Regions from separate parts of the Streptomyces sp. NBC_00989 genome, predicted to be linked through region 4. Evidence: riboswitches for the same ligand, from Rfam matches in the RefSeq annotation. Region 4 holds a riboswitch; each other region holds the start of a gene.
The links. Region 4 has a riboswitch for cyclic di-AMP ahead of OG714_RS14755 (M23 family metallopeptidase). Riboswitches for the same ligand answer to the same signal wherever they lie in the genome.
Positions count from the first base shown of each region.

Region 1: linked by a shared signal. The riboswitch ahead of OG714_RS43040 (C40 family peptidase) and the one ahead of OG714_RS14755 (M23 family metallopeptidase) in region 4 are both predicted to bind cyclic di-AMP.
Region 2: linked by a shared signal. The riboswitch ahead of OG714_RS09375 (peptidoglycan DD-metalloendopeptidase family protein) and the one ahead of OG714_RS14755 (M23 family metallopeptidase) in region 4 are both predicted to bind cyclic di-AMP.
Region 3: linked by a shared signal. The riboswitch ahead of OG714_RS03715 (NlpC/P60 family protein) and the one ahead of OG714_RS14755 (M23 family metallopeptidase) in region 4 are both predicted to bind cyclic di-AMP.

Region 1 is NZ_CP108728.1:9,594,046-9,596,221, reverse strand. Features, by position in the region: gene OG714_RS43045 (hypothetical protein) at 1-175, shown strand, start outside; cyclic di-AMP (ydaO/yuaA leader) riboswitch at 548-727, shown strand; gene OG714_RS43040 (C40 family peptidase) at 731-1,204, shown strand; gene OG714_RS43035 (ATP-binding protein) at 1,478-1,936, opposite strand; gene OG714_RS43030 (helix-turn-helix domain-containing protein) at 2,149-2,176, shown strand, end outside.
Region 2 is NZ_CP108728.1:2,155,231-2,157,406, forward strand. Features, by position in the region: gene OG714_RS09370 (SGNH/GDSL hydrolase family protein) at 1-39, opposite strand, end outside; gene OG714_RS09375 (peptidoglycan DD-metalloendopeptidase family protein) at 281-1,228, opposite strand; cyclic di-AMP (ydaO/yuaA leader) riboswitch at 1,233-1,395, opposite strand; gene OG714_RS09380 (alpha-galactosidase) at 1,699-2,176, opposite strand, start outside.
Region 3 is NZ_CP108728.1:824,492-826,667, forward strand. Features, by position in the region: gene OG714_RS03710 (DUF1996 domain-containing protein) at 1-465, opposite strand, end outside; cyclic di-AMP (ydaO/yuaA leader) riboswitch at 801-974, shown strand; gene OG714_RS03715 (NlpC/P60 family protein) at 983-2,176, shown strand, end outside.
Region 4 is NZ_CP108728.1:3,442,815-3,444,990, reverse strand. Features, by position in the region: gene OG714_RS14760 (M16 family metallopeptidase) at 1-494, shown strand, start outside; cyclic di-AMP (ydaO/yuaA leader) riboswitch at 710-869, shown strand; gene OG714_RS14755 (M23 family metallopeptidase) at 883-1,638, shown strand; gene OG714_RS14750 (GntR family transcriptional regulator) at 1,827-2,176, shown strand, end outside.

The DNA.
Region 1 (2,176 bases), 6.2 Mb from region 4:
GAGGGCCGCCCAGGCGCTCGTGGCCAAGGCCGCAGAGCTGCGGGACGCGCTGGCGCTGATGCACCAGCGGGGCGAGACCGAACTGCACGCCCCCACCCTCGCGCGGGCGCTGCGCGTGCTGGACGGGGAGCGCCGCACGGCGCGCGTCACCCTCCCCGCACCCTCCGACAGTTGAGGGACGCGGAGCCGTCCCGGGCGGACGCGTCTCGCCGAAGGCGCGTCCGGGACCGAGTCGAAACGGACCAAACGGCGTACCCCCGTTCGGAGTAGACGCCCCTCCTTCGACAAGGCCGTTGGGGTTGCGCAACGCGCGTAGTCCAGGGGGAGCGGTGGGGCGTTCCGGCGCTGGTCCGGGGGCATTTGACCCCCTCGACACCTATTCGAACATCCCGGTGTCCACCCGAACGGGTGAGTGGTGAGTAACCCCACAAATCCCCGATTCCGTTGGGATTTTCAGACATCAATAGGTCAAGATCCCTGTCTGACGACAAGACCCCGCCGCAGCGGCGGGGCGATCCGGGCGGACGCCGAGTCCTGCCGCCACCCGGATGACAGGTCGACAGGATTGCATCGGCAGGAGTGGAGGACCCAAGCACGACGGGTCGCCGGGACGGTCACGCCATGACCGGGTCGAGCAGCCCTTGGGGTGAAGCCGCGTCAGCGGCCGGGCAACTTCGCCAGCCCGAATCCGACAGGTCATCCTTCACAGGCGGCTGACGAAGGGTTGCGCATGACTGCGCTCAATCGTGTCCCGTCGCTGATGGTCAGGGCCGGTACGGCCTCGGCTTTCGCCATCGCCGCTGTTGGCGGTTCCGTCGTGATACCGGGCGTCGCATCCGACGCCGCGGCCGCGACACCCGCGACGAAGGCACTCCAGGTCGCGGCGTCCAAGAAGGGCGCTCCGTACAGGTACGGGGCCACCGGACCGGGCCGCTTCGACTGCTCGGGGCTCACGCTGTACTCGTACAAGAAGGCAGGCAAGAAACTGCCCCGTACGGCGGCCCAGCAGTACAACAAGTCCCACCACATCTCGGCCAAGAGCCGCAAGGCCGGGGACCTCGTCTTCTTCCACTCGGGCTCCAGCGTCTACCACGTCGGCATCTATGCCGGCAAGGGAAAGATCTGGCATGCCCCGAAGACCGGGGACGTGGTGAGGCTGCAGAAGATCTGGACCAAGAGCGTCTGGTACGGCCGGGTCAGCTAGGGCCTGTCCAGCGGATCAGGTCGCAGGAAATCGGCGGTGCGTGATCGGCGCCGGTGAGCGGGGCGTGGTGCGTGCAGCTGCAAGACGGAGGAGGGCGTCAACGCGGAGCGTTGGCAACCGACGACGCGGCAGATGTGCGTGCCACGCCCCGCGTCTGCGACAGGATCCGCCGGACAGGTCCTGGGACCCGTCCGAATGAATCTCCCGAGGGGGTGGCGGCCACCTGACAGGCCGCCACCCCCTCGGGTGTCCAGGGACGTTCACCACGCCGCTCTACGGCTCCTGCTGGCCCCCGGCCGTCACCGGCCGGGCCGGTACCGTCCAGGGCACCTCGATGGAGACCGTCTTGCCGCCCTCCAGGGTGGGCCGGACCTTGAGCTTTCCGCCGCACTCCGCGGTCAGCCAGCGAATGATCACCATGCCCCGGCCGTTGTCCTGCTGGACAGCGGCCGGCAGGCGTTTCGGGAACCGGGGATGGCTGTCGGTGACCCCGATGCGCAGCCGTTCGTCACGCTCCAGCTCGATGTCCACCGTAAAGGTGGGTGACTGCCCGAAGGTGTGCTGTACGGCGTTGGTGGCGAGTTCGGAGACGATGAGGCGGATGGTGTCGGCGACCTCCGTGTCCGCCGGAAGGCCCCATTCCACCAGGGTTCCGACCACGTAGGTGCGGGCGGTGGAGACCGAGGCGGGATCGCTCGGCAGAGTGACGGATGCTTCCAGATGGTCTGCCATGGCGCGGTCGTCCCTTTCCCGCGGGACCGGTGTCCGACACGGAGCGGATGGTTCGAGTACGGTCCCGGACTGGTGCTTCTTCGCCAGACTGCCATTACCGCGTCGGTAACGGTGCCGATCCACCAAGATATGCATATATCTGTCGCTCGAAGCGGTGAACTCTGCGACCCCAGACCGTATTTGGGCGGCTCGGAAGGAGTAAGGAGAAACCCATGCAGTACGGTCCCGCGGTACGCCGCC
Region 2 (2,176 bases), 1.3 Mb from region 4:
GGTGAAGCTGTCCCCCAGCGCCACGTACGACCCGATCACTGATCTGTTGTCACTCTTCGAATCGTTAGCCACGGCAACCATAATTCACCCTGGGGTGTGACCTACGCGATCGTAATAAGGGGTTGACGGACGGTGAGATAAGCCACTTGTAAAGTGTTGTCCAAAGTCGGAATAAGCCTCTGATCAGGGGCGTTGACCCCCCAACTGCTATGCCCGAAGGCCGGACCCGAGGATCTGGGTCCGGCCTTCGATGGCGCGAGGCAGGCGTCGGGGCCTGGTGTCAGCCGACGGTGACGCCGTGCGAGCGGAGGTAGGCGACCGGGTCCACGTCCGAGCCGTAGTACGGCGTGGTCCTGATCTCGAAGTGGAGGTGCGGGCCGGTCACGTTGCCGGTCGCGCCGGAGAGGCCTATCTGCTGGCCCTCGGTCACGGTCTGGCCGGCCGAGACGGACAGCTGCGACATGTGGGCGTACTGCGAGTACTCGCCGTCCGCGTGCCGGATGACGACCTCGTTGCCGTACGCGCCGTCGTAGGCCGCCGAGACGACCGTGCCCGCCGCTATGGCCTTGATGGTGGTGCCGGTCGGGACGACGAAGTCGACGCCGGTGTGGTAGCCGCTGGACCACATGCTGCCCGCGACGTGGTAGCCGGTGCCGATGGTGGCACCGGTCACGGGGAGGGTGTAGCCGCTGGAGGTGCTGGTGCTGTCGTCGCTCTGCGAGGCCGATGTGCTCTTCGAGGAGGAAGACGAAGAGGACGAGGAAGTCGAAGAGCCGGACGACTTGGACGAGTTGGACGACTTGGTCGTGTCCGTCCCGCTCGTCCCGCCCGTCGTGGCCTTCTCGCCGAGGGAGAGCTTCAGGCCCGGGTGGATCAGCGACGGGTCACTGCCGATGACCTCGCGGTTGTCCTGGTAGATCTTCTTCCAGCCACCGGTGACGTCCTGCTGCTCGGCGATCTTCGCGAGCCAGTCGCCGGCCTTCACCGAATACGTCTTGACGCCCGAGGCCTTCGAGACGGTCTTCGCGGCGGCCTGCTCCGTGACCGTCTTCTCGGTCGCCGGAACGGACTGAACCGCCTTTTCCGGAGCGGAAGTCGTGGTCGCGGCATGGGCGCCGGTGGCCCCCATGAGCGGAAGGGCGAGTGCGGCGCCGCCGGTTCCGGCTACGGCCATCGAGCGAGAGAGACGCTGGGACTTCGGGCGGCGGTGCTTACCCTTCGCGGGCATGACGAATTCCTCTCCGGCGCCTGCGAGGTGAGCTGTCGGGTGCGGGCTGGAGATGCCCGGCCGCGCGCTGGTCGCGGCTAAACCCCAAGCCCGTTCCGGAGACCGGAACAGGCGTCTTACCTGTGGGTCCCCCGCTCCTGCCGCATACGGGTGGGTGTGTGCGGAGTCCGGTCGGCGGCAGGATTGGGCGTCCGTCCGGATTGGTGGCGAACGTAAGCGAGGAAGACGCAAAGGGACAAGCAGGAGGTTCCACGGATTTGCGTTCCTTGCGACTCCCTGTGGGAATTCACAGTCACCCTCCGTGAATTCCCACCGGACTCAACCCCTCAATTCCCCTGTAAGAGCACGTCAATTACGTGCACATGACGAACGACGCACGGTCACGAATATGACGCTGCTCACGTACGCAACTCTCAGGTTCCTTTATTCCAGAGCGAGTTGGCACGAAGGCTGCAATTAGGACAGAGGGATCAGATGCGACGCAGGCGGAGAACCGTCGCATCAAGGTCACCTTGCAGCCCCGTCCGCAGCCCGTGGTGCAACAGGACGGCACCCCGGTGGACTTCGCCCGTTTCGAGGCATTCGTACGACACTGTCGGGTCGAGTCCGCGCAGCCGGAGCGCAGGCAGCGGCTCACCGTAGTGCTGCGCCTGGAGCAGGGCGAGGACGACGGTCTCGTCGCCGCGCACGTACTGCACGGCGCTCAGGCCGCCGCGCGGCGGGCGCAGCCGGTGGAGGTCGCCGTGCTGGACGAGCGGCCGGATCTCCTTGTAGAGGTCGACCCATCGGCGGGCCTCGGCGAGTTCCTCCTCGGTCCACTCCGAGAGGTCGCCGCCCACCCCGAGGACTCCGGCCATGGCGCTCACGAACCGGAAACGCAGGCTGCTGACCCGGTTGTTGAGCTGGGTGTTCGGGCTGTCGGTGACCCACGCGGCCATCACGCGCGCG
Region 3 (2,176 bases), 2.6 Mb from region 4:
CTGGCCGCCGCTCTGATCGCCGTTCTGGTCACCGTTCGTGGGGGCGATCAGGGTGCAGCCGGCGAGTGCGTCGAGGCCCTCCGGGCGGTCCCCGACACGCGCGATGGCGTCGTCGATCCGTCCGATGGTCGCGGCGCGCTTCTCCTTCAACGGATTCATGATCGCGTTGTCGGCGAAGGAGGCGTCCTGGCGTATGGACTCCGTCGAGTCCTTCAGTTTCTGGTAGGCCTCGGTTATCTGCTGGTCCAGAAGCGCGAGTTGGGTGTCGACGTCGGTCTTCGCCTCGTCGGGGACCGTCGTCAACTGGGTGCCGATGTCCGGGCAGTCGATCGTGGCGCCGTCCGATGCCGCATCCGGAGAGCCTTGCTGGGCAGAATCACCGCCCCAACCACCTTCGGACGCCGACGCGTAGACGTTCGCCGCCACCAGTCCTCCGCCGCCCAGCATCAGGGCGACTGCTGCCATCGTCGCGCGTCGTGCGCCTGTGGGGCGTCTGCGCGTGTTGCGTGCCAAGGAAGTTGCTCCTACGCGTATCGGTCGGCCCGGATCGTCCCGGCATGGAAATCCCCCGTCCCAATACGGAGCCGGACCCCGGTGTGTTCAACCGTCCCAAAAATTCATAGCGACCTCATATGGATCACCCGGCCCGATGGGCCTCATGAGCCCGGGTCACGTTCAGGAGAGGTAAAGGTCACAAAAACGTATCGGACATATCGCGCTTCAACCTTCACACGAGGCACACACGTTGGCTAAGTTGACGCTCAGACCGTACGACCTACTCCGGCGATCAGCGCCGGGCCGCACGGTTTGCGCCGAGTCCGGTGTGTCGCTCGCGACAGCCGGAGCCGAGGACCCAACCGACTTGGGGTGAATCGGCCCAACTGCCCGTTTGGGCAAGGGTCGTAGGGCAATCCTTCCGTGATCGGCCGCCCGAACCCGACAGCTAACTCGGTAGGCGCGTTACGGAAGGAGCACGTCTGCCATGCCGGCAGAACGAAGTACGCGCACCGGAGGCAGTGGCCCCACCGTGGACGACCGACCCAGCCGTGACGAAGTTCAGCGGCGGATCAACTCCCTTTACGACAGGGCCGAGACGGCCACCGGAAACTACAACGCCACACGCAAGATGTCCGGCGGCCCGCGCAAGCGCGTCGAGCCCCGTCCCAGCGCGTCGCGTCCTTCCGACCCCGCCCAAGACGCAGTCACCCGGCAGTTGTTCGACCGCGCTCGCGCCCAACTGGGCCCGACCGTGCCGGCGAAGCTGCCGCCCGGCAGGACTCCCGCCCGCTCGGCGGCACCCCGGCCCGAGCGGTCCGAGCGACGCCCCGAGCCCGAGGGCGGCGGCCGCGCACTCGAGGCGCAGCCCAGCCGAGCCGTGGCCGAACTGACCGCTGGGACCGGCGCACCAGAGTTCGCCGCCCCGCAACTCACCGCGCCTGTCGCGGAGTTGACGGCCGGACCCATCGCCGCACTGCCGCCCGCCGCACCCCAGTTGCCTCAGATGCAGCAGCTGGCTCAGATGCCCCAGCCGACCGTCATCGACCTGCCGCCCGTGCCCGCCATCGAAGTGCCGCCCACGCCCGCCGTACAGCCGCAGCAGTTCGCCGTCGCGGCCGCCCCGGCGCCGGTCTTCGACCCGCTGACCGCGGACCTGGAGCTGCTCCCGTACATCGCCGGACCGCGCACCGAACCCGCTCAGGCGAGTGCCCCCTGGCCGACGCCGGAGACGGCCTGGTCCGCCCCGGAAGCGGCCTGGTCCACCGGGCAGATGCCCATGGTCACCGAGCAGCAGCCGGCCTGGGCCACCGGTCAGATACCTGTAGTTGCCGAACAGCAGCCCGCCTGGTCCACCGGCCAGATGCCCGTGATGACCGAACAGCAGCCGTCTTGGTCAACCGGACAGATGCCCGTGGTCACCGAACAGCAGGCCTGGTCCACCGGGCAGATACCGATGGTGCCCCAGCAGCCCGCCGGCCAGCCCACCTGGTACACCACACCGGAACCGGACTGGCGCCCGCCGCAGCAGGAGTGGCAGCCGACCGCCCCCGCCGCCGAGGTCTCCTTCGCCGCGGCCCCGGCCGTCGCCCCCGAACTCACGCTGCCCACGGCTCCGACGATGGCCCCGGAAATCATCCTCCCGCCGGCCCCGACCATGAGCCCGGCACCCACCGCGGCC
Region 4 (2,176 bases):
TGGACCGCGTCCTGCGCGAGGAGAAGGGCTACACCTACGGTGTGCGGGCGTTCGGCCAGGTGCTGCGTTCGGCACCCGACGGCACGGGTGCCTCGATGCTCGCCATCAGCGGCTCCGTGGACACCCCGAACACCGGTCCCGCGCTGGACGACCTGTGGACGGTGCTGCGCAAGCTCGCCGAGGGCGGACTCACCGACGCCGAGCGGGACATCGCCGTGCAGAACCTCGTCGGGGTGGCGCCGCTCAAGTACGAGACCGCCGCGGCCGTGGCCAGCACGCTGGCCGACCAGGTCGAGCAGCACCTGCCCGACGACTACCAGGCGACGCTGTACCAGCAGCTCGCCGCGACCGGCACCGTGGAGGCCACCGCGGCGGTCGTGAACGCCTTCCCGGTGGACCGTCTGGTGACGATCCTGGTCGGCGACGCGGAGCAGATCAAGGAGCCCGTCGAGGCTCTCGGTATCGGCGAAGTGACCGTCGTCCCGGCCGAGTAGACGACAAGCAGGGAGCCGATCGGCGGCACGCGCGTGTGGGGGCCCTGGTGACTGAAGAGTCATCAGGGCCCCCCTAATGTCCGAATTGGGGGAGAGGTTGCCTGTCTGCCCTGTGGCATGTGCAACAAAACCCGTGATCCGTTTGGGGATTGAAAGTGGCCCCCCTTAGCGTCGGTCCGGCTGTCCGTCAGGCACCGCGCCGCACTCGTGGCACCGGACAGTCATCGCCGAGTCCCCGTACGGCGCGAGCCAGGGGAGCCGGGGACCCATGTCCCTGGGGTGAATCGGACGCCCGCGCGCACAGCGAGGGGGTCCGTAGGAGACCTTCCTGCTCCGAACCCGTCAGCTAACCCGGTAGGCGAGAAGGAAGGAAAGGACCAGCCACTCCATGGCGTTCACCCGCGCCACCGGGAAGCACCGTCGCCCGAGCCGGACCCACCGCACCACCGTTCGTGTCGCGAGTGTCGCGGCCCTCACCACCACCGGCGTCGTCGGCACCCTCGCGAGCGCCCCGGCGTTCGCCGCGGAGCCCGCCCCCGAACAGACCGGTCTCACCCCCGTCGTCGCCATGGGCGACTCCGTGGCCGAGAAGATCGACGCCCAGGCCGTCGCCCAGCAGCAGGCCGCCGCTGAAACGCTGGCCAAGGAGACCGCCCGGGCCAAGGCCGCCGCGCAGGCCAAGGCGGAGCGCGAGGCCGAGGTACGCGCCGCCCGCGCCGCCGAGCGCAAGAGGCTCAACACCTTCGTCGCACCGGTCACCGGCTCGTACGTCTCCACCGGCTACAAGACCGGCGGTTCCCTCTGGTCCTCCGGTGCCCACACCGGCATCGACTTCCACGCCTCGACCGGCACCTCCGTGCACGCGGTCGGCTCCGGCACCGTCGTCGAGGCCGGCTGGGGAGGCTCGTACGGCAATCAGGTCGTGATCAAGATGGCCGACGGCATGTACACCATGTACGGCCACCTGTCGTCCATCGGTGTCTCCGTCGGCCAGACGGTCACCCCGGGCGAGCAGATCGGCCTCTCCGGGGCGACCGGCAACGTCACCGGACCGCACCTCCACTTCGAGGCCCGCACGACCGCCGAGTACGGCTCCGACGTAGACCCCGTCGCCTACCTCCGCAAGCACGGCGTGAACGTCTGACGACACAGCGCCGCACTTCCCGAAGCCCTGGCCCGCCCGGCCGGGGCTTTCGGCGTTTCCGGAGCCCTCCTGTCCAAAAAATATCCATGGATTCCGGCCCGCCATCGGAAATTCCCGCTCATTGCAATAGAGTCACGGAACACACGTCAATCGTCGACGTTTCACGGGGATTAAGGCGGAGGTCGGACATGCGTATTCCGGCGCACTCGGTATGCACGGCGATCCGGGACGACATCGTCGCCGGTGTCTACGAGCGCGGCAGCCGGCTCACGGAGGAACTCCTCGCGCGCCGGTACGGGGTCTCGCGCGTCCCCGTCCGGGAGGCCCTGCGCACGCTGGAGGCCGAGGGGTTCGTGGTGACCCGGCGGCACGCGGGCGCGTGCGTCGCGGAACCGACCGAGCAGGAGGCGGCCGACCTGCTGGAGATGCGGATGCTGCTGGAGCCGCTCGGCGCCTCGCGGGCCGCCCAGCGGCGCACCGAGGCCCACCTCAAGGTGCTGCGCGGCCTCGTCAGGCTGGGCCAGGAGCGCGCCAGGAG